Regions from separate parts of the Pseudarthrobacter sp. lyk4-40-TYG-27 genome, predicted to be linked through region 1. Evidence: riboswitches for the same ligand, from Rfam matches in the RefSeq annotation. Region 1 holds a riboswitch; each other region holds the start of a gene.

Region 1 (7,203 bases):
CGCCCTGGGGCATCGTGATGGTGGTGGACCAGTTCTCCTCGCTGATGCTGGTGGTCTCCTCGGCAGTGAGCCTCGCCGTGCTGGTGTACGCCACCGGGCAAGGCATGGCCGACGGCGACGAAGACGCACCGGTCTCGATCTTCCACCCCACCTACCTGATCCTGGTAGCGGGGGTGTCCAACGCGTTCCTCTCCGGCGACCTCTTCAACCTCTACGTCGGCTTCGAGATCCTGCTGACCGCAAGCTACGTGCTGATGACCCTGGGCGGCACCGGGCCCCGGATCCGCGCCGGGGTCACCTACGTGGTGGTGTCGGTGGTGTCCTCCGTCCTGTTCCTGATCGCCATCGCCATGGTGTACGGCGCAACCGGCACCGTCAACATGGCTGACCTCGCCCTCAAACTGGGCGACCTGGACCAAGGCACCAGGACCCTGCTGCACGTCATGCTGCTGGTGGCGTTCGGCATCAAGGCCGCCGTCTTCCCGCTGTCCTTCTGGCTCCCCGACTCCTACCCCACGGCGCCGGCACCCGTCACCGCCGTGTTCGCCGGCCTGTTGACCAAGGTGGGCGTGTACGCCATGGTCAGGACCGAGACGCTGTTGTTCCCCGGCGACACCCTGAACACGCCACTGATGGTAGTGGCGCTGCTGACCATGGTGGTGGGCATCCTTGGTGCGCTGGCGCAAAGCGACATCAAACGTCTGCTCTCGTTCACCCTGGTCAGCCACATCGGGTACATGGTGTTCGGGCTGGCCATGTCCTCCGTGGCCGGGCTGGCGGCTGCGGTCTTCTACGTGGCCCACCACATCACCATCCAGACCAGCCTGTTCCTGGTGACCGGCCTGATCGAACGCCGCGGCGGCAGCTCCTCCGTTGACCGGCTGGGCGGCCTGGCCAAGCTCTCGCCCCTGCTGGCAATGCTGTTCTTCATCCCCGGCATGAACCTGGCCGGCATCCCCCCGTTCTCAGGGTTTCTCGGCAAGGTGGGGCTGCTGCAGGCCGGCATTGAGCTGGGGACCCCGCTGGCCTACGCACTGGTGATCGGCGGGGTGCTGACCAGCCTGCTGACGCTGCTGGCCATTGCCCGCGTATGGAACCGGGCGTTCTGGCGGAAGCCGGAGGACGCCGAACATCCGGACCCCGTGCTGCTGGCCGGCCCCTCGGGGCGCGCCGCCGGTCCGGGCGCCAAACTCAACACGGTCACGCTCCTGCCGCGCACCATGGTGGGATCAACCCTTGGCCTGGTGGTGCTCGGCGTCGCGCTCACCGTGTTCGCCGGGCCGCTGTTCGGGCTCTCCGACCATGCTGCGCGGGACATGCTGGACCGGGCCCCCTACATCCAGTCGGTCCTCGGCAGCAATACCGCCGTTCCGGCCACCGTGACGGGAGGAGGACGATGAGCCGCAAACGGATTTCGCTGCGGCAGGAGCTTCCCCTCCTGGTGTGGCTGGTGATCGTGTGGGGTGCCCTGTGGCAGGACTTCAGCCCCGGGAACCTGCTCTTCGGTGCCCTGCTGGCGGTAGGCGTTGCCAGGCTGTTCTACCTTCCGCCGGTGGAACTCAGCGGCCGGTTCAACATCCTGTACGCCGTGCCCTTCGCCTTTGCCTTCCTGGCGAAAGTGGTGGTTGCCAGCGGCCAGGTCCTGTACCTGGCCACCGTCCGCGGACCCAAGGTGACCAACGCCGTCGTCGCGGTGAAGCTCCGGAGCCACCAGGACCTGATCGTCACCGCCACCGGGCACGTGATCTCCCTGATTCCCGGCTCCCTGGTGGTGGAGGTGGACCGCCCGGCCTCCACCCTGTACCTGCACGCACTCAACATCACCTCCAAGCAGGACATCGAGGGCCTGCGGAACGAGGTCCGGTCCATCGAAGCGGGCCTGATCCGCATCATGGGGTCCGCCGAAGAACTCGAAGCCGTCCGAATGGAGGCGTCCGCATGATGCCTGTTGTCCTGGCGGTCACGGCCGTCATCTTCTCCCTCGCCGCGGGCGGGGCCATCATCAGGATTGCCCGCGGCCCTTCGCTGCTGGACCGGGTGCTTGCGGCCGATGTCCTGCTCGCCATCCTGGGCGGGGCCCTGTGCGTGGACATGGCCGTGAACCGGCACCTGAACAACCTGATGCTGGTGGTGGCCATCTCCATCATTGGGTTCATCGGGTCGGTCACGGTGGCCCGGTTCGTCGCCGACCGGAGGGTGAACCCCCATGAATCCTGACTTTTCCGGCGCGGACGCGTGGATCGACCTTGCCTCCGCGGTGTTCATGGTGGCGGGTGCGCTCCTGTCCCTGGGCGCCGCCATCGGGCTGCTCCGCTTCCCGGACCTGATGAGCCGCATGCACGCCGCCACCAAGCCGCAGGTCCTGGGCCTGTTCCTGCTGCTGGCAGCCATAGGGCTGCAGATGCGCAGCTGGTGGGTTTGGCCGGTCCTGGTGGTGGCCTGGATCTTCCAGCTGCTCACGGTGCCGGTGTCCGCGCACATGGTGGGCCGGGCCGGCTACCGCACCAAGCACCTGCACCGGGAGCTGCTCGCCGCCGATGAGCTCGAGGCCGTAGTGCAAAAAGCCGCCGCCGAGGCTGCCCTGACGGACAACCGCGACGACGGCGAAAACCGCCAGTAGCTAGACGATGTCCTGCGTCTTGGCGAAGCGGGTGATGGCGCGCTGGGTGCCCCGGTTGGCCAGGACCTGGATGATGGCGCTGACGGACGCGGAGATCAGTGCGAAAGTCAAGGCCGACCGCAGGCTGGTGGGCACGTCCTCGCCCTTGCCGCTGGGCGGCTTCTGCCCGGTGGTCTTTTCCCAGATGGTGTTGACGAGCTTGGTGCCGACCAGGCCTGCGCCCAGGCTCACCGCGGTACCGAGCAGCTTGATGAAAAGGTTCATTCCTAGTACTCCTTGCGGGCGGAAAACGGACTGCCTACAGCCTAGCCGTACACCCGGACCGGTCCGGGCAAGGGCATGGCCGGCATCCTCTCGGGCCCGCTGACGGCGGTCCGCGGTCACATCCGGCTCAACAGCCGGCATGGCCGCCGCCCGCCCCCGCCAGGTGTAAACTTGACCACGCCCAAACCGGGCAGTATTTACACGCGAACATCAACATTCAAAAACGACAGGGGAGCGCCGCCGTCGGACAACCTGGCCATGCCGGGAACCGCAGGTGGGCGCTGAGAGTGCGGGACAGCCGCAGACCCTCGAACCTGATCCGGTTAGTACCGGCGCAAGGGAGTCGAGTTCTCAAAGTGTCCGGCCGGACCGGCAACGGTCCGCCAGCCGGAGCCACTTTCCCCTCCTGTTACCCAGGAGGATCACATGAGTACTGCTGCAATCAAGAAGACCACCAGTAAGTCCTGGCGCGTCGTCGACATCGTGGTGGCGGCCTTGGTGGCCATCGCCGGCGGGGTCATTTTCTGGGCCTGGGACCAGGGCGCCGCCGCCCTGTCGGCCCCCATGAACGCCGCCTACCCGCCCTTGACCGGGATCCTGGCCGGCGGCTGGATGATTCCCGGCGTGCTGGGAATGCTCATCATCCGCAAACCCGGAGCCGCCCTGTTCTGCGAAACTGTGGCCGCAACGGGCGAGCTCCTGATGGGTTCCCAATACGGCGCCTCCGTCCTTTTCTCCGGTTTCATCCAGGGGTTGGGCGCGGAAATCATCTTCGCGGTCTTCGTCTACCGCAAGTTCAACCTGCCCGTCTCCCTCGTGGCGGGGGCGGCCGCGGGCTTCTTCTGCGGCCTGAATGACTCATTCGCACCGTGGGGCTGGAACATTGCCTACTCCGGGGCGGACAAGCTCGCCTACATCGTCCTGACCACGGTGTCCGGCGCCGTGCTGGCGGGCGCGTTGTCCTGGCTCGCCACCCGCGGCCTGGCCCGCACCGGGGTGCTGAGTTCCTTCGCGTCCCGCAAGGCTGCAACGGAGCCAGTTTTCTCCTGATGGCACCTTCCCAGGACGCCGCAGGAGGCGTGCGCCCTGCCGCCGTCACGGCCCGCGGCTGGGGCTGGCGGCATGCCGGTAGGGCCAAACCTGCCGTCCACGCCCTCGACCTGGATATCCGCCCCGGCGAGCGGGTACTCCTGCTCGGTCCCTCGGGTGCCGGGAAGTCGACGCTCCTGCATGCCCTCGCCGGGGTCCTGGGCGACATCAACGACGACGGCGAGGCCGGCGATGCGGACGAGTCCGGTTCGTTGCTGGTTGACGGCGCCCCTCCCCGCGAGCGTCGCGGCCGCTCCGGCCTGATGCAGCAGGACCCGGAGACGCAGGTGGTCCTCTCCCGGGTGGGGGACGACGTCGCCTTCGGCGCCGAGAACCTTGCCGTGCCCCGCGACGCCATCTGGGCGCGCGTGCACGAGGCGCTTGCCGACGTCGGACTGTCCCACCTCCCGCTGGACCACCCGACGTCGGCCCTCTCCGGCGGTCAGAAACAGCGCCTGGCGCTGGCGGGCATCCTTGCGATGCGTCCCGGGCTGATCCTGCTGGACGAGCCCACCGCCAACCTCGACCCGGACGGCGTCCTGGAGGTCCGGGACGCCGTGGCACGCTGCCTCGACAAGACCGGGGCCACTTTGGTGGTGGTGGAGCACCGGGTTTCCGTCTGGAAGGACCTGGTGGACCGGATCGTGGTCCTGCAGCCGGGCTCCGCCTCGGATCCCGCCGTGCTCCTGGACGGACCTCCGGACCGGGTGCTCGGCGAGGCCCGGGCCATGCTGACGGCGGCCGGAGTCTGGGTGCCGGGGTATGTGCCGGCCACCCGCCGCCAGTCCGGCATCCCCGCCGCCGTAACCGGCAACCTCCTGCTTGCAGCCGAAGACCTGGCGGTCTCCCGCGAGCGTCCCCGCCGCAAAGGCTTCCGCAAGATTCCGCCGGTTCCTGTCCAGGAGGGTGTTGCCGCGCAGGTCCGGGCCGGCCAGGCGCTGGCCGTCACCGGCCCGAACGGCGCCGGAAAATCAACGTTCGCACTGACCCTTGCCGGGCTCCTTGAACCGGTGTCCGGAAAGGTGTCGGCCGCCGTGGACCTTAGCCGCGGTGCCGGGATCGACCCCTACGCGTGGAAGGCAGAGCAGTTGATCTCACGGGTGGGCACCGTGTTCCAGGAACCGGAGCACCAGTTCGTGACGGGCAAGGTGTTGGACGAGCTGCTGTTCGGGCCGCGGCACCTGGGCCACGGCGAGGACCGGGTGGAGGAGCTGCTGGAGCGGCTGCGGCTCACCCAGCTGGTGGACGCCAATCCCTACACATTGTCCGGCGGTGAGAAGCGTCGGCTGTCCGTGGCCACGGTCCTGGCCGCCAGCCCGCAGGTGCTGGTCCTGGACGAGCCGACGTTCGGGCAGGACGCCAACACCTGGGCGGAGCTGGCCTCGTTCCTCTCCGAACTCCTGGACGCCGGCACGGCCGTGGTGTCCGTGACCCACGACGCCGAATTCACCCGAGCTTTGGGCGGGGCCGAGCTGCGGATGGCCGCCACGGAACCGGTGGCGCCATGAGGCAGCAGCTGACCCTGGACGGCAACCGCGCCCTCCTTGCCCGGGCCAACCCGCTGAGCAAATTTGCCGCCGTCGTGCTGATCACCGCGGTCCTGGCGCTGTCCATCGACTGGGTTTCCGCGTCCGTGGCGCTGGTCTTCGAACTGATCCTGTTTCCCCTGGCCGGCCTCACCGTGTCCCTGCTCTGGCAGCGGGGCTGGCCGCTGATCCTCGCCGCCGCCATCGGCGGCTGGAGCACTTCCATCCTGGCGCCGGACAGCGGGAGGATCCTGCTCGACGCCGGCATCTGGACCATGAGCGAAGGCTCCCTCCAGCTGGGCATCGGCTTCCTGCTGCGGGGCTTCGCGATCGCCCTTCCGGCGGTGCTCCTGATGAGCTGCACCGATCCGACGGACCTTGCCGATGCGCTGGCACAGAAGGCGCGCCTGCCGCACCGGTTCGTCCTGGGAACCCTGGCGGCGATGCGCCTGGTGGGGCTCATGGCCGAGGAATGGCAGACCATCGGGATGGCCCGGCGTGCCCGCGGCGTGGGGTCGCGCGGCAACGTGGTCCAGCGGGTTAAGGCGACCCTGGGCCAAAGTTTCGGGCTCCTGGTGCAGGCGATCCGCCGCGCGTCGAGGCTTGCCGTGACCATGGAAGCGCGGGGTTTCGGCGGCGGGCAGCGAACCTGGGCCCGCGAATCGACGTTCAGTGTGCTGGACCTGTGGGTGGTAGGCGGCGGCGTCCTGATCGCCGGGTGCGCCCTCGGTGCGGCGCTTGCCGCGGGCCGTTGGAACATGGTGTGGCTGGGCAGCTAGCAGGGTTACCTGCCGGTACTATCGCATGTAGCGGGTAGGTCAGACCATATAAACACACGGATGGCCGCGCTCCGGCCTTCTATCTCATTTATGATATATTTTCGTCATGACTCAGGAGACCGCCGGCCACGTCGCCGCCATGTTGAGGAACGCCCGGACCGAGAAGGGCTGGACCCAGGGCCAGTTGGCTTCCGAACTCGGAACCAGCCAAAGCGCCGTCGCCCGGATGGAACAAGGCAAGCAGAACCTCAGCCTCAAGATGATCCAGCGGCTGGAGACCATCTTCGACCGGAGCATCGTCAACGTGGGCAAGCCCAGGATGACGCACCTGCGGGTGGAGGGCGGCCGCACCCTCTCCGGCGCGGTGGACGTCAACAGCAGCAAGAACGCCGGCGTGGCGCTGCTGTGCGCCAGCCTGATCAACCGGGGCACCACCGTGCTCCGCCGCCTCGCCCGGATCGAAGAAGTCAACCGCATCGTTGAAGTGCTGACCAGCATCGGCGTGGAATGCACCTGGCTCAACGACACTGATCTGCGCCTGCGCCGCCCGGCCGTCTTGGACCTGGAAGGGATGGACGTTGACGCGGCCCGGCGAACCCGCAGCGTCATCATGCTGCTGGGCCCCCTCCTGGATGAGTCACGGGAGTACCGGCTGCCCTACGCCGGCGGCTGCGACCTCGGCACCCGCACGGTGGAACCCCACATGCAGGCACTGCGCGAATTCGGGCTCTCCGTGGAAGCCACCGCCGGTTTCTACACGGTCCAGGCGCCTCCCGCGGACACCAGGGACCGTTCCTTCGTCCTCACCGAACGGGGGGACACCGTTACCGAGAATGCGATCATGGCGGCGGCCCACCGGCCGGGAACAACCGTGATCCGCAACGCCAGCCCCAACTACATGGTGCAGGACCTCTGCTTCTACCTG
Region 2 (7,203 bases), on a different contig from region 1:
GGCGGCTTGGACGATTTCGGCCATTGCGAAGCCGAGCTGGCGCAGGCCCTCGTGGCTGGTGGCGGAGACCTCGAAGACGCGGTAGCCGCGCGATTCCAGTTCCGGGCGCACGAATTCTGCCATGTCCTTGCCGTCGGGCAGGTCCACTTTGTTCAGTGCGACGAGGCGGGGGCGGTGGTTGAGGGGGACCACTTGGCCGTCGGAGCCTGCGTAGCTCATGTCCACCGCGTACTTTTCGAGTTCGCCTTCGATGATTGCGAGGTCCGAGAGTGGATCGCGGTCGGATTCGAGCGTGCCGCAGTCGAGCACATGCACCAGGGCGGCGCAGCGCTCAACGTGGCGCAGGAAGTTGTGCCCGAGGCCCTTGCCTTCGCTGGCGCCTTCAATCAGGCCGGGGACATCGGCAATCGTGAAGCGGACGTCGCCTGCCTGGACGACGCCCAGGTTGGGGATGAGGGTGGTGAAGGGGTAATCGGCGATCTTGGGCCGGGCGGCAGACATCGCGGCGATCAGGCTGGACTTGCCAGCGGACGGGAATCCCACCAGCGCGATGTCTGCAATGGACTTCAGTTCCAAGACCACGTCGCGGGATTCGCCTTCGATTCCCAGCAGGGCAAAACCGGGAGCACGGCGTTTCTGGGAGGACAGGGCTGCGTTGCCGAGTCCGCCGATGCCGCCGGCGGCGGCCACATATTCGGTGCCTTCACCCACCAGATCGGCCAGAACGGTGCCGTCCTTGGACTTGACCACGGTGCCGTCCGGAACGGGAAGGACCAGGGTTTCGCCGTTCTTGCCGCCGCGCCAGTCGCCCATGCCGGGTCCGCCGTTGCTGGCGTGCCGGTGCGGCGCGTGGTGGTAGTCGAGGAGGGTGGTGGTCTGGTGGTCCACCCGGAGGATCACGTCGCCGCCGTTGCCGCCGTTACCGCCGTCGGGCCCGCCAAGGGGCTTGAACTTCTCACGGTGGACGGAAACGCATCCATGGCCGCCGGTACCGCCGGATACATGCAGTACTACCCGGTCTACAAAGCTGGCCACGTGGATCTCCTCAGATGCTGTTCAAGCGGCGCCCGGGGACGCCACAACGATTGTAATGCGGTTAAAAGAACAGTGGAGCGGGCCCTCAGGCCCGCTCCACCGCTTCAAAACTGGTTGTTACTCTGCGGCTGCAGCAGCAACGATGTTGACCACGCGACGTCCGCGGCGGGTGCCGAATTCAACGGCGCCCGGGGTCAGTGCGAACAGGGTGTCGTCACCGCCGCGGCCTACGCCGGCTCCCGGGTGGAAGTGGGTGCCACGCTGGCGGACGATGATCTCGCCTGCGGAAACGACCTGGCCGCCGAAGCGCTTGACGCCGAGGTACTGTGCGTTGGAATCGCGACCGTTGCGAGTGGAGCTCGCGCCCTTTTTATGTGCCATCTGAAATGCCTGCCTCTAAATTCTGGGGAATCTGTTGAAATGCCTGAACAGTAACCGGTGGTTACTTGATGCCGGTGATCTTGACCTTGGTCAGTTCCTGGCGGTGACCCTGGCGCTTCTTGTAGCCGGTCTTGTTCTTGAACTTCTGGATGACAATCTTAGGACCACGCAGGTCCTGGAGGATTTCAGCCGTAACAGTTACCTTGGCCAGGTCCTTGGCTGCGGAGGTGACCTTGTCACCGTCAACCAGGAGCAGTGCGGGCAGCTCAATGGTGCTGCCGGCTCCACCGGCGACGCGGTTCAGGGTAACGAAGTCTCCAACGGAAACCTTCTCTTGGCGGCCGCCTGCGCGGACAATCGCGTACACCACTTGGGAACTCACTTCTCTCGACGTTTATAACAAAATTTGCGTGCGGAACCGACTCAATAAAAGCCTGGTTTCTCGCTGTGCCTCAACGCCGTGGGGTCATAACCCAAGTGTTGGCGTAAGCACCGAAGATCCAGAATACGCTAAATCCGTCTCCAGCCGCAAATGAGGCTGGTTCCGGAGGGCCGGCTGTGATAGTAACCACAGCATGGCATGCAGCGCCGCAACCGTGCGTATCCATTGTAGCCGGGGCGCCGCCGTTGGGCGTCAGGAGTGAATGCGCGGCGCGTCGAAGAATTCCACTTCGAGCCGGCAGGACTGCTTGAACGCCGTGACCATGGCGGCCTGTTCATGGTCGGAGGCCTTCCGTCCGGCCGCATCCACCATGGCGATGGCCTGCCGGGTGGCCTCGGCGAAGCCCTCGTCGGCATAGGTGCGGAGCCACGCGGCGTAGGCGTGCCCGTCCGGTTCGCCCGCCGCGAGGAACCGGGCGTGCAGTGTCCTGCCAACCTCGGCGTAGAGCCAGAAGCAGGGCAGGACGGCGGCGGCAAGGACGGCATAGCTGCCCGACGCCGAGACGGCTGTGAGGTGGTCGACGTAGGACTTGGTGACGGGTCCCAGGCCCGTCTGCCCGGGCCGGGTGCTGAGCCATGAGCGGTGCAGTTCCGATTCAACCTCCAGGCACTGCCGGGCCGAGCCTGCCCAGAACAGCTGCTCCTCTTCGGAGGGGGCCAGGGCACTGGCACGGGCCAGGACCCGGGAGTAGCCGTTGAGGTATTGGGCGTCCTGGGCCAGATAGTAGGCAAAGTCCTTTTCCGCCAGTTCGCCGGAGACCAGGCCTTGGATGAAGTCCAGGGCGTAAATATCCGCCAGGTCCTGCCGGGCTTCGGCCCAGAGCCTGGCCGCGAAGCCGCCTTCCGGCAGGTGGGGCCGCACATGGTGGAAGTGGTGCACGGGCCCGTTCCCGTGGCCGACCTCCAGCCTGCCGGAATCCTCAAGCGCTCCGGCCAGCCAGGGCTTGACCGTCCGCAGCGCCCCTTCCCAGTCGCCCAACCGGGCCTGGACCGTGGCCATGGCAGAGGACAGCGAACAACCCGTCCCGTGGCTGTTGCGGGTGTTGACGCGGGGGCCGGGCACTTCCACCACGTCCCGGGCCAGCACACCGGCGGTGTTCACCAGGGCGTCCGGGCAGCCTTCGCCTGACAGGTGTCCGCCTTTTACCAGGACGGTGGCGCCGGTGGCATCCGCCAGGCGCCTGCCCTGGTCCAGCGCACCTTCCCAGTCCCCCGCTGGCTCTTCGCCCACCAGCATGGCCAGTTCGGGCAGGTTGGGGGTGATGAGGTGGGCAAGCGGGAGCAGGTCGCGGAGGGCGGCTTCGGCGGTTTCCTTCAGCAGGCGGTCGCCGCTGGTGGCCACCATCACCGGGTCCAGGACTACGACGGCGGGACGCACCTTGTCGAGCCATTGCTGGACCGTGCGGATCACCGCTTCGTCGCCGAGCATGCCGATCTTGACGGCGTCGATGGTGATGTCGTCGCTGACGGCATCGAGCTGCTGCGCCAGGAACGCAGCAGGCGGGACGTGGACGGCCACAACGCCACGGGTATTTTGCGCCGTCAGTGCCGTGATGGCGGCCATGCCATATCCGCCGTGCGCTGCAATGCTCTTCAGGTCCGCTTGGACTCCTGCTCCGCCGGATGGATCCGAGCCCGCAATGGAGAGGACCCGTGGGATGTCGCGGCCCGCAGGGGTGCCGGAGGCGTCAGTGGAGGCACTTGGCAGGGGCATGGAGAGGGTCGAAGACAACAGACATCCCTTCGCCGGTACTAGCCGGACAGGTTCAACGGGTGTGGATCTCAGCCGGCCTTCTGCGCGGCACCCCGTGTCGGTTTCCCAGCCTAGCCGGTGGCGCGGTGCCCGGCTAAAGGTGACAGCGGCCAGATGCAGGAAGTCCCCGCCCCGTGGACTGTTCCCCCTGTACTTTCGGGGGGAATGGTCCACGAGACGGGGACTTCACCTTTCGACGCCGTGGCTTGCCGGAATTTAGAGCTCCGAAGCCGGGACGCCCACGCCGAGGATGATGGGTTCCTCGGAACGCTTGCCGCTATCAGCAGGCTGCTGGTTCGCGGGCTCGGGGGCCTTGGCTGCGTGTGAGTGCCCGGTAGTTGCGGCTTGGACGTTCTCATGGTGCTGGACGGCGGTTTCGTTCGCGGCGCCCTGGGCTCGGCTGGCGGCCCGGTGGCGGCGCGGCCTGCGCTGCCTTGTCTGCTCCAGCGTGTGGTCGGAGTAGTCCTTTTCAGCCGGTGCTTCCGCGGCCCGCGAAGGGGCTTCGCCGCCCTGCGGCCGGGGCTCCTGTGCGGCCTGTTCCGGTGCCGGTTCAGCCGCTGCAGGATTTTTTGGAGCGTCCTCGACGGCGGAAACCGGCTGGCCGAGGTGCGCGAATGCTTCCGCGAGCCGGTCCAGCGTCAGGGCGGGCTTGGGCTGCTGATCCTCCGCGTGCTCCACGAACGGAAGCGGGACTTTCTCGCCGCCGAACGTCAGGACCGCCGCGGGACGCCCGTGCGTATCGGCGTCGTGCTTTTCCCCGTCAGCTGCCGGTGCAGGCTGGACCGGTGCTTGCGGGGCCGTAGCCTGCTCTGCCGGCGCGTGCCGGGCAGCTGCCAGCTCGTCGTCGTGGAGGTGCGCCGCGTGGGCCGCCGCGGCGATGTTGGCCAACGCGAGCCGGGTGGCTTCAGCCTTGGCGTGCCGCTCGGCGTCACTGGGATCCGGCTGCACAGTGTGCACGTGCACTGCCGGCGCCGGTACTGCCTCGGCCTGCTGGCCGCCGCGTCCACGGCGGCGTTTCCGCTCGGGGCGTGCACCGGGCTGGCCGGCATCGGTCCGCTGTCCGTCGGGGCGGTGGGCCTCCCCGCGGGCTTCGGGACGGTTGTCGGCGCGCTGGACGTGGTGTTCGGCCGCCACGATGTTGGCGCGGCGGTGCTCCACGGGATCGTCGTGGGTCACGACGCCGCGTCCGGCACACGCCTCGCATTGCTCGCCGAAGACTTCCAGCAGGCCCGTGCCCATGCGCTTGCGGGTCATCTGGACCAGGCCCAGGGACGTGACCTCGGCAACCTGGTGCTTGGTCCGGTCGCGGCCCAGGCACTCGACGAGGCGGCGCAGGACCAGGTCCCGGTTGGATTCGAGCACCATGTCGATGAAGTCGATCACGATGATGCCGCCAATATCGCGCAGCCTCAGCTGGCGCACCACTTCCTCGGCAGCTTCGAGGTTGTTCTTGGTGACGGTTTCCTCGAGGTTGCCGCCGCTGCCGGTGAACTTGCCGGTGTTGACGTCCACCACGGTCATGGCTTCGGTCCGGTCGATGACCAGGGATCCGCCGGAGGGCAGGAACACCTTGCGCTCGAGTGCCTTGTGGATCTGCTCATCGATCCGCCAGGCGGAGAAGATGTCCTGGTCCTTGGTCCATTTCTCGAGGCGGCCCACCAGGTCCGGGGCGACGTAGGTGACGTAGGCCTCGATGGTGTCCCAGGCTTCCTCGCCGGAGACGATCAGCTTGGAGAAGTCCTCGTTGAAGACGTCGCGGACCACCTTGATGGTCAGGTCAGGTTCGCCGTACAGCAGTTCGGGGGCGAGGACCTTGGTGGAGGTGGACTGGCTTTCGATGCCTTCCCATTGTGCGCGCAGCCGGTTGATGTCGTGCGTGAGTTCCTCTTCGGAGGCGCCCTCTGCGGCGGTGCGGACGATGACACCGGCGTGTTCGGGGAGGCGGTCCTTGAGGATGCGCTTGAGGCGGTTGCGTTCGACGTCCGGCAGTTTGCGGGAAATGCCGGTCATGGAGCCGCCGGGCACGTACACCAGGTAGCGTCCGGGCAAGGAGATCTGGCTGGTGAGGCGGGCGCCCTTGTGGCCCACTGGGTCCTTGGTCACCTGGACCAGGACAGTGTCGCCGGACTTCAGGGCGTTTTCGATCCGGCGCTGCTTGCCCTCGAGGTTGACGGCTTCCCAGTTGACCTCGCCGGCGTAGAGCACGGCGTTGCGGCCGCGTCCGATGTCCACGAAAGCAGCTTCCATGGACGGCAGCACGTTCTGGACCTTGCCCAGGTAGACGTTGCCGATCAACGAGTCCTGCTGGGTCTTGGACACGAAGTGCTCGGCCAGGACGCCGTCTTCGAGGACGCCGATCTGGATTCTGTCGTCGCGCTGCCGGACGATCATCTGGCGGTCCACGGATTCGCGGCGGGCCAGGAACTCGGCTTCGGTGATCACGGTGCGGCGGCGGCCGGTATCGCGGGATTCGCGGCGGCGCTGCTTCTTGGCCTCAAGGCGGGTGGAGCCCTTGACGCTGGTGACCCGGTTGTTGACCGGCGCTTCGCTGACCGCGCGCGGCGCACGGACCCTCGTCACCGTGTTGGGCGGATCGTCGCCTTCCCCACCGGTCAACTCCAGGTCCTGGTCACCGCGGCGGCGGCGGCGGCGACGGCGGGAGGTCACGCCGTCTTCCAGTGGGCCGTTGGCGTCCTCGTCGGCTTCGTCTTCGGCATCGGCGTCACCGGTGCCGCCCTCGACGTCTTCATCTGTCCGCTCGCCGATGCGGCTGCGGCCACGGCGGCCACGGCTGCGGCGCCGGCGGCGGCTGGCGGAATCGTCTGCGTCGTCGGCCTCTTCTTCGTCGGCGTCCTCCGCCGCGGGCGTCGCGGGGCGGACCACGGTGCTCAGGTCCGGCGCCTGGAAGAGGACTGACGTGGGGGAACCTGGTTCCAGGAACAGCGAACCAAAGGGGCTTGCTGCCGCCGTGGACGCGGCGTCGCTTCCGGCCTCGGGAGCTGCAGGTGCGGCGGCGGGCTCCTGTGCCTGCACCGGCGCCTGCGGGACCTCCTCGACGGCGGGGGCGGCGGCTTCCGGGGCAGCAACAGACGCCTCGGGGGTTTCCTCCGATGCGGTTTCCTCCACGGCGTCCTGCACCGGAGCGGCGGCAGCAGCTTCCGCCGCTGCAGTTTCCGGGGCCGGAGCCGGGGAAGCGACCTTGCGGGTGGCTACCCGACGGCGGCGCACAGGCTTCGTTTCGACGTCCGCCGCGGCATCCGGGGCGGGGCCGGCAGCCGGGCCCTCATCGGCCGGCGCCGGTGCGGATACCTCAACTGCGGCAACGGCTGCGGCGGTGGTGGACGCAGCGTCGTCGGCGAACGCGGGCAGGGGTTCGGCGGCGTCGGCTTTCTTCCGGGCGCGGGTGCGGCGGGCCGGGGCCTTCTTCTCCGCGGCTGGTTCTTCCACCGGCGCGTCGGTCGCAGGCTCTGGTGCGGCAGCTTCGTCCGCTACGGCTTCGGCAGCCTTGGGCGCCGCCTTGCGCCGGACCCTTGGAGCCCTCTTCGGTGCAGCAGCGGCCTCCGGGGCCACTGCTTCGTCGTTAACGGCCAGTT
Region 3 (7,203 bases), on a different contig from region 1:
GCGGCGGGTTCAACGACGAACTCCGTGCCGGGGACAAACCTGTCGTCGGGGGCATCGGTCAGCACCTGGACCGTGACTTCCCCGCGAATGCCGTGCGGCTTGCCGATCCGCGCCACCTGAAGCTGCATCTCTTCCTCTGTTCCGGGTTGTGGTTGGTGTGGGGTGAAACCACTGTGTTGATCAAAGCAGTCCGGCCCCTCCACCAGGTGGTGGAGGGGCCGGAGCAGAACTAAGTGTTGCCGAGCGCTCAGCGGCGGCGGTCGGTATCGACGACGTCGACCCTGACCGGTTCGCCGCCGGCCAGTGCTGCCACCACGGTGCGCAGTGCGCGTGCGGTGCGGCCCTGGCGGCCAATCACCCGTCCGAGGTCATCCTGGTGAACCCGCACTTCGAGGGTGTCCCCGCGGCGGTTGTTCTTCGAACTGACCTTGACGTCGTCCGGGGAATCAACGATTCCACGGACCAGGTGCTCCAGCGCTTCTGCCAGCAATCTACTCAGCCTCGGTGGTCTCAGCTTCGGCGTCGGCCGGGGCCTCGGCAGCGTCAGACTTGGAGGCCTTCTTGGTGATGGCTTCCGGGATGATGACCGAGCCCTTCTCCGGCGCTACGAAGGCGTCCTTCGCGACCTTGGTCTTGAGGGTGCCTTCCTGGCCCGGGAGGCCCTTGAACTTCTGCCAGTCACCGGTGATCTTCAGGATGGCGGCAACCTGCTCGGACGGCTGGGCGCCGACGGACAGCCAGTACTGGGCACGCTCGGAGTTGACCTCGATGAACGAGGGCTCTTCGGTGGGGTGGTACTTGCCGATCTCCTCGATGGCGCGGCCGTCACGCTTGGTGCGTGAGTCCGCGACGACGATGCGGTAGTACGGGGCGCGCATCTTGCCGAAGCGCTTAAGGCGAATCTTTACGGCCACTTTTGTGGTCACTCCTGTTTCAGAAAAGGGGTGAACCCGGCGTTCTGCACCCGTGGGGCGGGCCGTACTTGCGGGTTCGAAGGACAGGATCCGGACGCGGAGAGAGGGGCCACGCAGATCGAGTACCTGTTTATTGTGCCAGATCAGCGAACTTATTTCGACTCGACGTCGCCGCGCTTCGCGCCGGCGCCGGCCGCGGGATGGGCCCTGCGGCGCCGGTCAGGCGGACCAGACGTACAGCCCGGTCCGCTCGGCGTCGTCCAGCCCGGCCGCGAGCCTGGCGAGCTGCTCCACGTAGGTCCGGGCCTGGGCCGCGCCGAAAGGCATGTCGTCCTGCGCGGCCCACTGCTCGGCGACGTCTTCGAGGACGTTGCCCTCGCCTTCGGTCTCGTAGGACAGGAGGTCGGCCAGCGCACGGACCATGGCAGGCGGAACTGCAAGAAGGGAGTCGCTGGCGACATCCACCATGGTCAGCTCATAGTCGGCACCACCGGCGTGGACAGCAGTCCCGGCGACGTCGCCGAGCTGTTCGATTTCGAAGTCGCTGACTCCCTCGATCCGCACGGCCTGGCTGCCAGGACCGACGTTCGCCGCGGGCGCGCTCCCTGCATCAAGGAGGCCGGCGCGTTTGAGCGCGGCGTCATGGGTGGCAACAAAGATCTCGGTGAAGCCCATGGCTGTTTGCCCTTCTTCCGTTGGCGGAACTGCGCGCCGGGCGCTGCCCGCGTCCCGGCCGTACTGAATCAGCCTAGTAGCTGGGGACCGGCAGGGGCACGCGCCGGGCCGGGCCGCACAGGACAGTTCTCGGCGCTGGCCGGCCTCCGCCGGCAGCGCAGCTCAGCGGACGGCCACCCGCAGCCGGTTGCGCCACGGATCCTCGAACCGGAGTTCGGCGCCGGTGTGGTGCGCGGTCACTCCGGCGACCTTGAGGCGGTCAGCCAAGGCGCCGACGTCGTCCCCTGAAGGAACTTCGATGAGGACTTCGCCCAGCCCAAGGGTGTCCTTGCGGGGGCCGGCCCCGCGGCTGTTCCAGACGTTCATCGCCATGTGGTGGTGGTACCGCCCGGCGGAAACGAACAACGCCTGCCCGTGCCAGCCCGCCGTCTTTTCGAAACCGAGGGTGCCCACGTAGAAGTCGCGCGCCGTCTGGACGTCTCCCACCTGGAGGTGGACGTGCCCCACGCCTGCGGCCGTCACGCGCTGGCCCTCAAGCGATTCCTCGGTGAGGTGCTGCTCCAGGTAGCGCTGCGGGGGCAGGGCGAGGCTGTCCATCACCACGTCCGTCCCGTTCCAGGACCAACTGCTGCGTGGCCGGTCCCAGTACAGTTCGATGCCGTTGCCTTCCGGATCGGTGAAGTAGAAGGCTTCGCTGACCAGGTGGTCGGCGCTGCCGGTGAAGGACATCGGCTCGTATTGGGCCGCGGTGGCGATGGTGGCGGCAAGGGAGGCCTGGTCTTCAAACAGCAGCGCGGTGTGGAAGAGTCCGGCCTCTCCCCTGCCGGGCAGGTTCAGCCCGGGGGCCGGAGCCAGGTGGACCAGGGGGCGGCCAAGGCGGCCCAGGTACAGTCCGCCGTCCTGCTCGGCCACCACCTCCAGGCCGAGTGCGCGCTGGTAGTAGTCGGTCATGACCTTCATGTCCCCCACTTTGAGCATCACCGTGCCCATGGCGAGGTCGGCAGGAAGCAGGTCCTGGCTGTTGGCTGATGCGGTCATTGGAGGCTCCTTGGATTGGCGGCCGTCCCGATGGCGGCCTGTCACTTCTTAAAATTACTTGAAGCTTCAATTTATTCCAAGTCCCGGGCGCCACGTTGGGTCAACGGATAATGCGGCCGCCCAGCACGACGTGTTCCAGCCTGCCGATGGTCTCCGGGACCGCCCGTGGATCCTCACGACAGACGATCACATCGGCGCGTGCGCCTTCTTCCAGGCCGTCCGCTCCGAGCCAGCGGCGGGCTGCCCAGCACGCTGCATCCAGCGCTGCAGTCATCGGCAGGCCCGCACCGTGCAGGGCGAGGATTTCGTCCGCGATGCGGCCGTGGCCGATGACGCTGCCGGCGTCTGTTCCGGCGAAGATGCGCACCCCCGCTGCGTGGGCCTCGGCCACGCGCTCCAGCCTCCGCTCCCAGAGGGACCGCATGTGGGCTGCGTACCGTGGAAACTTCGGCTCCGCTTGGGCGGCAATGTCCGGGAAGGTGGCGATGTTGATGAGGGTGGGCACGATCGGCACGCCCTGCCCGGCGAACCGGGGCAGGTGCCGTGGCAGCAGCCCGGTGGCGTGCTCGATGCAGTCGATGCCGGCGTCGAGCATCTGGTCCAGGGTGTCTTCGGCGAAGCAGTGGGCCGTCACCCGGGCACCTTCGTCGTGTGCAGCCTGGACCGCGTCGCGGACGACGGCGGCAGGAAAGGACGGCGCCAGGTCACCGGCGCCCCGGTCGATCCAGTCCCCCACCAGTTTGACCCAGCCGTCCCCGTCCCGGGCCTGCTTGCGCACGGCCTCAACGAGGTCCTCGGGTTCGACCTCGTGGGCGAAACCGCGCAGGTAGCGCCGGGTCCGGGCAATGTGCCGGCCGGCGCGGATCAACACCGGGAAGTCCGTGCCGCCCTGCATCCAGCGCGTATCGGCGGGCGAACCCGCATCACGGACCAGGAGGGTTCCGGCGTTGAGGTCCGCAAGCGCCTGTTCCTGCGCTACGGCGGCCTCCACCGGACCGGCCGGCCCCAGCCCGATATGGCAATGGGCGTCCACGAAGCCCGGCAATACCCAGCCGTCGAGTACCCGGTCGGGTGGCTGTGCGGGCCGGCGGAACGTGAGCTTGCCGCCCACGGACCAGAGTCCCTGCCGCAGGCTGTCCGGTGCAGCCAGGACGGGTCCGCGAAAGTGAATTATTCCTGCCATCCGGGCATCCTTTCGTTGCCCGGTCAGGCTAGCATCATCGATTGTTACAACGGGCTTCCGAAGGGCTGTGGTAGCTTCGTTGCTGACCACACGGGTGCCCCTGCAGGGGCTGAGATCGGGCTGCCGCAGCCTGCGACCGTTGAACCTGTCCGGGTAATGCCGGCGAAGGAAGTGAGTATTCCCTTGAGTACACAAAACACCCAGTTGAACCCTGCCCTGGTGCCGTCCGGTTCCGATGCGGCCAACGGTCCCGGCACCGGATCCAGTGGCGAATCCCAAGTGCGGGTGACGCAGTCGCTGAAGTCGCATTCACTGGCTTACATCGACGACGCCGGTTCCGGCATCCGGGTCCCGGTCACCGAGATCGCGCTGGAGCCATCACCCAACGGGCAGCCGAACGCACCTTTCCGGACCTACCGGACGGCCGGACCGGGAAGCGACCCCGTCCGCGGCCTGGAGCCCTTCCGTGCCGAATGGATCGTGGCGCGCGGGGACACCGAGGCCTACACCGGCAGGGAACGCAACCTGCTCGACGACGGCCGCTCGGCCGTGCGCCGGGGCGCTGCCTCCGCGGAGTGGAAGGGCGCCCGGCCGGTGCCCCGCCGCGCCGTCGACGGCCATACGGTGACCCAGATGCACTACGCCCGGCAGGGCACCATCACGCAGGAAATGCGTTTCGTGGCGCTGCGGGAAAACTGCGACGTGGAACTGGTCAGGAGCGAGGTAGCCGCCGGTCGGGCCATCATCCCGAACAACATCAACCACCCTGAGTCCGAGCCCATGATCATCGGCAAGGCGTTCCTGGTGAAAATCAACGCCAACATCGGTAATTCTGCCGTGACGAGCTCCATCGCCGAAGAGGTGGACAAGCTGCAGTGGGCCACCCAATGGGGTGCCGACACGGTGATGGACCTGTCCACGGGGGACGACATCCACACCACCAGGGAATGGATCATCCGCAACTCCCCTGTCCCGATCGGAACGGTTCCGATCTACCAGGCACTGGAAAAGGTCAACGGCGAAGCCAACGCGCTGACCTGGGAAATCTTCCGGGACACCGTCATTGAGCAGTGCGAGCAAGGTGTGGACTACATGACCATCCACGCCGGTGTCCTGCTGCGGTATGTCCCGCTCACCGCCAACCGGGTGACGGGCATCGTCTCGCGCGGTGGTTCCATTATGGCCGGCTGGTGCCTGGCCCACCACCAGGAGAACTTCCTGTACACGCATTTTGACGAACTTTGCGAAATCTTCGCGAAGTACGACGTCGCGTTCTCCCTGGGGGACGGGTTGCGGCCCGGTTCCACGGCGGACGCCAACGACGCGGCGCAGTTCGCTGAACTGGATACGCTGGCCGAGCTGACGCAGCGCGCGTGGGAGTACGACGTCCAGGTGATGGTCGAAGGCCCCGGGCACGTGCCGTTCCACCTGGTCCGGGAAAACGTGGAGCGGCAGCAGGAGCTGTGCAAGGGTGCGCCGTTCTACACACTCGGTCCGCTGGTGACCGATGTCGCGCCCGGCTACGACCACATCACCTCGGCAATCGGGGCCACCGAAATCGCACGGTACGGCACCGCCATGCTCTGCTACGTCACGCCCAAGGAACACCTGGGCCTGCCCAACAAAGACGACGTGAAGACCGGCGTCATCACGTACAAGATTGCGGCCCATGCAGCGGACCTGGCCAAGGGCCACCCGGGGGCGCGCGAGCGGGACGATGCTTTGTCCAAGGCCCGGTTCGAATTCCGCTGGCGCGACCAGTTCGCGCTGTCGCTGGACCCGGAGACGGCGGAATCGTTCCACGATGAGACGTTGCCGGCCGAGCCCGCCAAGACAGCGCACTTCTGCTCCATGTGCGGACCCAAGTTCTGCTCGATGCGGATCAGCCAGGACATCCGGAATGAATACGGCTCGGCTGAGGCGCAGGCGGCGCTCACTGAGGCGGCGTCGGGGATGCGGGCGAAGAGCCAGGAGTTCCTGGCCGCCGGCGGCAAGGTCTACCTTCCGGAGTTGCAGGTGCCCGCCGGCAGCTAGGAGGCCCGGGCCGGCTCGCTGCGGCTGACCTCGCCGATGAACTGCCTGATGGTCCGGTCGCCTTCCACCGAATCATGGGGCCGGTGCCCGCCCGCGGCAACGCGGTGCAGGGCACCGGTCTCCCGCAGGTAACCGGCAATCTCCTCGTACAGCGGCTCCCAGCCCCCGGTCAGGACCAGAGTGGGGACCCCGGGAACAATATGCAGGGGCGCTTCCCACGACGGGACCTGGAGCCGCAGCCGGCGCGCGGACCGTTTCTCCTCCGCGGTGGCAGGCTGCTGCAGGTCCGTGGCATAGACCCGCCGGACGAACTCCCGTTGGAAGTCCTCGTCACTGAGCTGGTGGCGGACCTCGAGAAGCGGCTTCATCAGGCTGATGTGTGCCGCCGTGGCCGGCAGCTCCGCGGTCAGGGAGAGGCACGCCGGTTCCACCAGGGTCAGGGAGTAGACGAGGTCGGGGCGTTCGACGGCCGCCATCATGGCAGGAATGGCTCCCTGGGAGTGCGCCACCACGTGTCCGCCGGCGGCGCCGCGGCCATCATCGGCCAGGGACCGCAGCACGATGGCAGTGTCCTCCGCAAATGATGATTCCACCGGCTCCGCGACGGCGTCATAGCCCTGCCTGCGAAGGAACAGGGCGTCGAAGGACAGCGCCATGCCGTGCTGGCGGGGCCACGCGGCGGCGCCGAAAGCACCGGCGCCGTGCACGAAAACTACCCGCTGCTTGAACATGACCCAACCCTATTCCACGGCACCGACATCCGTGGGGAACCGCTACTTGCCCAGGAACTTGTCGAAGCCCTTGGGGAGGTTCAACTGCGACGGATCGAAGTCGCCGCCCTGCTGGCCGAAAGCGGTACCGGTGGGCAGCGCCTTGCCCGCATTGGCGCGCCGGGCCTCGGCCTCCTTGCGTTCCTGCGCAGCCTTGGCCGGATTGCCGGACTTCGCCTTCTTCTTCGGCGCGTTCTTGGCGTTCTTCCGCGCACCCCCACCGGCACCGGGCATACCCGGCATCCCGGGCATTCCCGGCATGCCGCCCTGGGCCATCTTCTTCATCATCTTCTGGGCCTGCGCAAAGCGTTCCAGCAGGCCGTTGACCTCGGAAACGTGGACGCCGGAGCCGCGGGCGATGCGCGCCCGGCGGGAGCCGTTGATGATCTTCGGGGCGAGGCGCTCGTGCGGCGTCATGGACCGGACGATTGCCTCGACGCGGTCGATTTCGCGCTCGTCGAACTGCTCCAGCTGCTGCCGGATGTTCTGCGCGCCCGGCATCATCATGAGCATCTTCTTCATGGAGCCCATGTTGCGGATCTGCTGCATTTGGGCGAGGAAGTCCTCGAGGGTGAAGTCTTCCTGGTCG
Region 4 (7,203 bases), on a different contig from region 1:
AACCGCGGTCCACCAGTTCCTCGGCCACCTTGGCGGCGGTGCGCTTGGTCTTGGTGAAGATGATGGTCCGGCCACGGTTCCGGGCCTGCAGGATGCGTGCCACCACCTCGGTCTTGTCCATGCTGTGCGCACGGTAGATGAGCTGGCGGATGTCGCGCTTGGTGAGGCCTTCATCATCCGGATCGGCTGCCCTGATGTGGGTGGGCTGGGTCATGTAGCGGCGCGCCATCGCGATGACGGGGCCGGGCATGGTTGCCGAGAACAGGAGCGTCTGGCGGACAGCCGGGGTTCCGGCGATCAGGGTCTCAACGTCCGGCAGGAAGCCCAGGTCCAGCATTTCGTCGGCTTCGTCGAGGACCACGAGCTTGACGTTCTTCAGGCTCAGGTGCTTCTGCTTGTACAGGTCGATCAGGCGTCCCGGGGTACCCACTACTACTTCGACGCCCTGCTGGAGTGCTTCAACCTGGGGCTCGTAGGCGCGGCCACCGTAAATGGTGGTGATCCTGGCGTTGCGCTTGCGGGAGGCCGTTTGGAGGTCGTTGGCCACCTGCACTGCCAACTCGCGGGTGGGGACAATGACCAGGGCCTGCGGGGCGCCCGGGACGGCCAATTTGGCGTAGCCGGGGTCGTCCTGTCCGATGACCCGCTGCAGCGCCGGGATGCCGAAGCCCAGGGTCTTGCCGGTACCGGTCTTGGCCTGGCCGATGATGTCGTGGCCCGCCAAGGCCACCGGCAGGGTCATGGCCTGGATGGGGAAGGGGTGCGTGATCCCGGCGTCGGCGAGGGACTCGACAATGTCCGCGCGGACGTTGTAGTCGGCAAAGGACTTCTCCGCGATCTCGTGCGGGGTCTCGTCCGAGATGATGGTCTCTTCCGGCTCGATGGTCTCGGTGCCGGACGCATCGGTCAGGAGCTGGTGGGTATGCAATTCACTCACGGGGAGTTTCCTTATTCATTTGGGCAATGGCGCTGCCTGCTCAACGGGCCGGCCAGTCCTGGCCGTTCCGGAGCACGCTCGGGCGCGCAAGCTAATCCAGTGGAAGCCGATCGCGGGCTATCTAATGCTGGCACTGGTGACCAACTGGCAAATCTCAAGATCGCGTAGGGGCGGGCTTGTTGGTTTCAAATCAAGGAAATCAACGACCGGGCATCCAGTTCTACCTTCCCAGTCTAGCCGTACAGGGGCGAAATCCCCGTGTTGCCCCTTCCTGCCGCGTCCATCGGGCCCTTATGGAACCAGTTCGAAGTGGATCTGCCGGGTGGTGATGTCGGAGGACAGCAGCCGGACGCGCACCTTGGTACCGGACGTCAGCTCGCCGGCGCAGCGGGCCGTCACCGCCGGTTCGGCGATCTGGATGATCCCGGAACTGCCGTTCCCGTTGCCGTTCCTGGTGGCTCCGTTACCGTTTCCATTGCCGTTCTTGGCGGATCCGTTGCCGTTCCCGTTCTGGGGCTTGGACCCGGAAATCACGATCGCGTCGAATTCCTGGCCGATGTGGTTCAGCAGCAATGCCGCCTCCACCGTGTCCAGCGCCATCCGCTCCATCCGCGACGCCAGCTGGTCGGAACCGGCCATGATTCCCGGCAGCAGCGGCAGCGCCTCCCGTGCCCACTCCGGAACATCACCGCCGTTGCTGAGGGCCTCGCAGATTACCAGCACGAAGCGGTCCACCAGCCGGCGCAGCGGGGCGGTGGTGTGGGCGTAGGCGGCGCCGATGGCGGACTGGATGCCGTCGTCCGGGACCGTCCCGTCAAACGCCGTATAGGACGCGCCCCGGAACAGCATCCCGGCCGAATGCATGATGGCCAGCTGGCGGGGATCGGTGGGGTCAAGCGACCGCAGGTACTCGCCGTAGCTGACTTCGCCGTCCCACGGCCTGCCAAGCACTTCGGTCTGCAGCCGGAAATGCCTCAGCGACCGCTCATCGGGGGCCGGCATGGTGCGCAGGATGCCCACCTTGCCTTCCAGCATGAGCTGGGCGGCCGCCATCCCCGTCATCAGCGAAATCTGCGCGTTCCAGTCCTCCACGGGAAGCTGCGGGGCGGCGTCGATCCGGTAGCCGCCGTCGGGCAGCTGAACGATCTCCTGCTCCGGCATGTTGAGGCTGGCGCCCCCGCGCTCCCGCTCAAGCGCCACCCGTTTCAGCCCCACTTCCCGGAGCAGTTGCAGCACCGGGGGAGCGGTGCCGGCGTCGAGGGCTGCTTGTGCACCTCTGTAACTGAGCTTGTCGCGGCTGCGGATCCGCGCCCGCCTGACGCCCACGGACATCACTGCTGCGTCGGCGTCGAGCGTGAATTCCCAGACGAAAGCCGGACACTCCTGGCCCGGCAGCAGGCTCCCGGCCCCTTCGCTGATGACCTCCGGGTGCAGCGGGATCCGGCCGTCGGGAGCGTAGAACGTCTGCCCGCGGCGCCTGGTTTCAGCATCCAGCGGACCACCCGGCGCAACAAATGCAGGAACATCGGCGATCGCGTACAGCACCCGGTAGCCGCCCCCGTCCGGCTCGATGAACACGGCTTGGTCCAGATCCGTGGACGAGGCGGGGTCGATGGTCACGAATGCGACGGCGGTCAGGTCATAGGACGGCAGCTTCAGGGCCGCCACGGCGGCGCGGGCGTCGTCCACTGCCGCGGCCGGGTAAGGCCCCGGCAGTTCGAGTTCGGTCCGCAACGCGCCCAGTGCCTCTTCCAAGGCGTTCCGGTGGTCGCGGACATTGGGAGCCAACCGATGATGTGACACAAAAGTCAGCGTAACTCCAAGTCCTGGGTTTACGCAGGCCCGGGGCCGGCAGCGTCCAGCGCGTCGAGCAGGGAGGCCGCAGCGGCCGCGGGATCCGACGCCTCCGTGATGGCACGCACCACCACGATCCGCCGTGCTCCTGCCTCCGCCACCTGGTGCACGTTTCCGTGGTCGATGCCCCCGATGGCAAACCACGGCACCGGGTTGGGTACTTCCGCGGCAGCCTTGGCGGCGTACTTCACCAGGTCCAGCCCGACGGCGGTCCGGCCGGGTTTGGTGGGCGTGGCCCAGACAGGCCCCACGCAGAAGTAGTCCAGGTGGGAAGGCCCGGCAGCGGCGGAGAGGGCGGCATCCACCTGCTCCGGGCTGTGGCTGGACAGCCCGATGGCCGCATTGCCGTTGACCAGCGTCCGGGCCGCAGCCAACGGGAGGTCCTTTTGGCCGATGTGGAACACCGGTGCGCCGGACAGCACCGCGATGTCGGCCCGGTCGTTAACGGCCCACAGCCGCCCGTGGCGAACCGCGGCCTCCTTCAAGACCGCCAGCAGGTCCAGTTCTTCGGCCGCCTCGATGCTCTTGTCGCGCAACTGGATGATGTCCACGCCCCCGGCGAACGCGGCATCCACGAACCGGGCAAAGTCGCCGCGGTCCCGGCGCGCATCCGTGCAGAGGTACAGTCGGGCCGCCCCAAGGGCAGGAAAGGAGGAGGGGGACATATTCATGCCTGCCAGCCTAGTTCCTCTAAACTGGGCTGGTACTGCGGGAGCCCGCGGCAGCTGTCACAAAGCGCCGGGCTGAGAGGGCGTCGGAGCCGACCGCTTGACCTGATCCGGCTAATACCGGCGTAGGGAAGGAACCACACCATGACCAGCACCAGGAACTGCCTGCCCGGACCTGGCGATGACGCCATCCGGGCCGACGTCGCCGTCATCGGCGCCGGAGTGGTGGGACACGGAATCGCCTGGGAGATCCAGCGCTCCGGCCGGTCCGTTGCGCTCATCGATGACGCGCCCGGCGCCGGCGCCAGTTGGGCCGCTGCCGGCATGCTGGCCCCCGTCAGCGAGCTGCACTACCAGGAAGAGGACCTCCTGGAGCTCATGCTCGACGCATCATCCCGCTGGCCCGGCTTCGCTGCCGGCGTCGCCGCAGCAGCCGGAGCCGGGACCGGCTACCTGATGACACCCACCCTCGCTGTCGGTGTCGACGCTGCCGACCGGCGGGCGCTGATGGACCTGCGCGCAGTGCAGCAGGCCAGCGGCCTGGAGGTGGCACCGTTGACCGTGCGTGAAGCCCGCAGCCGCGAACCCCTGCTGAGCCCGGGGATCTCCTGTGCGCTGGACACCCCGGCCGACCACCAGGTGGACCCGAGGAGGCTGATAGCGTCCGTGCGCCTGGCGCTCGCCGCAACGGTACGGGAAACCCCGACGGTGGCGGTTGCCGGTGCAACGGAAGGTTTTGCCGTCCCGGAGCGGGCGGCCGGACTGCTGTGGAAGGACGGGACGGTGGCCGGCGTCCGCCTTGGGAGCGGCAGCACAGTCCTGGCGGGGGAAACTGTCGTGGCCAACGGCCTGCACGCGGCGTCCCTTGACGGCTTGCCCCACGGCCTTGACCTGCCGCTGCGGCCGGTGCACGGGGACATCCTCCGGCTTTCCGTGCCGCAGCACCTCCGCCCGTTGGTGACAGCCACGGTGCGCGGGCTGGTCCACGGGATCCCGGTGTACATCGTGCCCCGGGAGGATGGCACGGTAGTCATCGGCGCCTCCCAACGGGAGGACGCCCTCTCCGACGCCGTGAGCGCCGGGAGCGTCTACCAGCTGCTCCGGGACGCCCAGGCGCTGGTGCCCGCCGTCGCCGAACTTGAACTCCTGGAATGCACCGCCCGGGCGCGCCCCGGAACCCCCGACAATGCACCCTTGCTGGGCCGGGTTGCGGCGTCCTTCGGATCCGGGGGCCCAGCCGACGGGCACGTGCCGGGGCTGGTCATCGCGACCGGTTTCTTCCGGCACGGGGTGCTGCTCACGCCCGCCGCCGCCGCGATCTGCACGGCACTCCTGGACGGGGCCGCCGATCCCCGCTGGGCACCGTTCAGCCCGGACCGTTTTTCCGGGTCGGCCGTGGCCGTCCCCAGCCCCCATCTGAAGGAGACAGCGTGAACATCACCCTCAACGGAAACCCGCACACCGTGGCGGACGGCGCCTCCATCACCACGCTCGTCAGCCAGGTCACCGGGCGGCCGCTGGCCCCCAACGGCCAGGCGACGGACGGCAGGAAACTGGGCGTCGCCGTCGCCCACAACGCCCAGGTGGTGCCGCGCAGTCAATGGTTCGGTACCGCGCTCGCCGACGGCGACGACATCGAACTCGTCACTGCAGTCCAAGGAGGCTGACCCCATGACCGAAACCGGCACCATCAACACCGCAAGCCAAGCCGCAGATGACACCCTGGTGATCGACGGCGTCGCCCTCGGATCCCGGCTCATCATGGGCACCGGCGGTGCACCCAGCCTGGACGGCCTGGGCGCTGCGCTCCTGGCCTCCGGCACGGCACTGACCACGGTGGCCATGCGGCGGTACTCAACCGCGGAAACCGGCTCTCTGTTCCAGTTGCTGGTGGACCACGGGATCAAAGTCCTGCCCAACACCGCTGGCTGCTTCACGGCCCGGGACGCTGTCCTCACCGCGGAACTGGCCCGGGAGGCCCTCGAAACCGACTGGGTGAAGCTGGAAGTCATCGCCGACGAGCAGACCCTGCTGCCGGACGCCGTGGAACTCGTTGACGCCACCGAGCAGCTGGTCAACCGCGGCTTCAAGGTCTTTGCCTACACCAACGACGATCCCGTGCTGGCGCTGCGGCTGGAAAATCTTGGTGCCACCGCCGTGATGCCGCTCGGCGCACCGATCGGCACCGGACTGGGCATCCTGAACCCGCACAACATCGAACTCATCGTCTCCCGGGCCTCGGTTCCCGTGGTCCTGGACGCGGGCATCGGTACGGCCTCCGACGCCGCCCTGGCCATGGAACTGGGCTGCGACGCCGTCCTGCTGGCCACAGCCGTGACGCGGGCGCAGAACCCGGCGCTGATGGGCGAAGCGTTCAAGCACGCCGTGGTTTCCGGACGGTTGGCGAGGGCAGCCGGACGCATCCCGCGCCGGGAACACGCCCTGGCCTCATCGGCGATGGAGGGCCGGGCCGAGTTCCTCTAGCCCCCAAAAAGCCTGTGGCCACCACCCGTCCGGGTGGTGGCCACAGCTTTACTCAGGGTCGGTTCAGCCCCGCAGGACCGCGTTCAGCCGTTCGGTGTCATGGCGTGTCCGGGTGCGGCCCAGGTAGGCGACGGCGGCAATGGCCGCGGCGGTGCCGAGGACGATGGGCAGGACCCAGGGGAGCCACGTCAAACCCGGAAGGTAGCCGAAACCTGCCGTCATGAGGATGATCCACGCCATCGCCGCGACGCCCACGGCGATCCCGGCGGGCACGCCCGCGCCGTATCGGGAATGGCGTTTGTCATTGGCCCAGACGATAAACCCGGCGGCGAGCGTGGCAAGCACCACGATGGTCAGCGACAGCATGGATCTCCTTGGAACGTGCGGTCAGCCTAGAACTGGCCGAAACCTACGCGGCGGACCTCTTCAGCGCCAATTTCCACATAGGCAAGTGCGTTGCCGGGCACAATGATCAGGCGTCCCTTGTCATCCTTCAGGCGCAACTGGGTGCCGTCATTGATGGCTTCACCAACAGTCTTGGCCACCGTCTCAGCATCCTGGTCTGATTCGAGCACGATTTCGCGGCCAACGTTTTGAACGCCGATCTTAATTTCCAAGGGGGCCTCCCAGCCTGGTTCGTCGATGATGTCTTATTTGTAGTCTAGGACTCTTTGGGGAAGCGAGAGATTCCGCGCCAAGCTAAACGGTAGATGAGGTCGCTGGCCACGTTGAGGTCCAGGTTGCCGTCCGTTTCCAGCCAATACCGGGCGCTGACCTGCGCCATCCCGGCAAGGCCGCGGCCCAGGAGCTCCGCCTCCAGGTGGGGGAGCTTGGTGTCCTCGGCAATGACCCGGGCGATGGCGTCTGCGAAGGTCCGATTAAAGGTCTCCAGCCTGGAGCTGACATCGGGATCGTTGATCAGGTCCGATTCGAACACCAGGCGGTGTGCCTGGTCGTCGTTGGCGATGAAGTGGAAGTAGGCGCGCATGACGGCCTGAACGCGCTCGTCGTTGTCCGTGGTGGAGTTCAACGCCCCCAGCATCAGCTCGGTCAGTGACGTCAGGTGGCTTTCCAGCAGGGCCAGGTACAGCTCACGCTTGGACGGGAAGTGCTGGTACAGGACAGGCTTGCTCACGTGGGCAGTCTCTGCAATTTCGTCCATCGCGGCCCCGTGGTAGCCGTTCGCAACGAAAACTTCCTGGGCGGCGGCAAGCAACTGCGCGCGGCGTTCGTCCCGGGGCAGCCGGGCGGACCGTTGGC

The links. A riboswitch is a leader RNA that binds a small molecule or an ion and turns the genes downstream of it on or off. The one in region 1 is predicted to bind thiamine pyrophosphate.
Region 2: linked by a shared signal. The riboswitch ahead of thiD (bifunctional hydroxymethylpyrimidine kinase/phosphomethylpyrimidine kinase) and the one ahead of QRM96_RS16020 (ECF transporter S component) in region 1 are both predicted to bind thiamine pyrophosphate.
Region 3: linked by a shared signal. The riboswitch ahead of thiC (phosphomethylpyrimidine synthase ThiC) and the one ahead of QRM96_RS16020 (ECF transporter S component) in region 1 are both predicted to bind thiamine pyrophosphate.
Region 4: linked by a shared signal. The riboswitch ahead of thiO (glycine oxidase ThiO) and the one ahead of QRM96_RS16020 (ECF transporter S component) in region 1 are both predicted to bind thiamine pyrophosphate.

What each region holds. Positions count from the first base shown of each region.
Region 1 covers NZ_JARVSH010000008.1:91,104-98,306, forward strand. The annotation lists gene QRM96_RS15995 (Na+/H+ antiporter subunit D) at 1-1,400, shown strand, start outside; gene QRM96_RS16000 (Na+/H+ antiporter subunit E) at 1,397-1,942, shown strand; gene QRM96_RS16005 (MrpF/PhaF family protein) at 1,939-2,217, shown strand; gene mnhG (monovalent cation/H(+) antiporter subunit G) at 2,207-2,620, shown strand; gene QRM96_RS16015 (DUF4235 domain-containing protein) at 2,621-2,884, opposite strand; TPP riboswitch at 3,103-3,243, shown strand; gene QRM96_RS16020 (ECF transporter S component) at 3,311-3,934, shown strand; gene QRM96_RS16025 (ABC transporter ATP-binding protein) at 3,934-5,481, shown strand; gene QRM96_RS16030 (energy-coupling factor transporter transmembrane component T family protein) at 5,478-6,278, shown strand; gene QRM96_RS16035 (UDP-N-acetylglucosamine 1-carboxyvinyltransferase) at 6,385-7,203, shown strand, end outside.
Region 2 covers NZ_JARVSH010000001.1:66,886-74,088, reverse strand. The annotation lists gene obgE (GTPase ObgE) at 1-1,035, opposite strand, end outside; gene rpmA (50S ribosomal protein L27) at 1,153-1,416, opposite strand; gene rplU (50S ribosomal protein L21) at 1,478-1,786, opposite strand; gene thiD (bifunctional hydroxymethylpyrimidine kinase/phosphomethylpyrimidine kinase) at 2,051-3,571, opposite strand; TPP riboswitch at 3,579-3,676, opposite strand; gene QRM96_RS00350 (Rne/Rng family ribonuclease) at 3,827-7,203, opposite strand, start outside.
Region 3 covers NZ_JARVSH010000006.1:114,301-121,503, forward strand. The annotation lists gene rimM (ribosome maturation factor RimM) at 1-128, opposite strand, end outside; gene QRM96_RS12345 (RNA-binding protein) at 248-490, opposite strand; gene rpsP (30S ribosomal protein S16) at 492-914, opposite strand; gene QRM96_RS12355 (hypothetical protein) at 1,134-1,589, opposite strand; gene QRM96_RS12360 (VOC family protein) at 1,752-2,627, opposite strand; gene QRM96_RS12365 (amidohydrolase family protein) at 2,728-3,810, opposite strand; TPP riboswitch at 3,891-3,998, shown strand; gene thiC (phosphomethylpyrimidine synthase ThiC) at 3,994-5,844, shown strand; gene QRM96_RS12375 (alpha/beta hydrolase) at 5,841-6,575, opposite strand; gene ffh (signal recognition particle protein) at 6,618-7,203, opposite strand, start outside.
Region 4 covers NZ_JARVSH010000006.1:452,944-460,146, reverse strand. The annotation lists gene QRM96_RS13850 (DEAD/DEAH box helicase) at 1-937, opposite strand, end outside; gene QRM96_RS13845 (RNB domain-containing ribonuclease) at 1,229-2,740, opposite strand; gene thiE (thiamine phosphate synthase) at 2,770-3,462, opposite strand; TPP riboswitch at 3,490-3,608, shown strand; gene thiO (glycine oxidase ThiO) at 3,604-4,893, shown strand; gene thiS (sulfur carrier protein ThiS) at 4,890-5,126, shown strand; gene QRM96_RS13825 (thiazole synthase) at 5,131-5,943, shown strand; gene QRM96_RS13820 (hypothetical protein) at 6,007-6,309, opposite strand; gene QRM96_RS13815 (DUF3107 domain-containing protein) at 6,336-6,560, opposite strand; gene QRM96_RS13810 (TetR/AcrR family transcriptional regulator) at 6,605-7,203, opposite strand, start outside.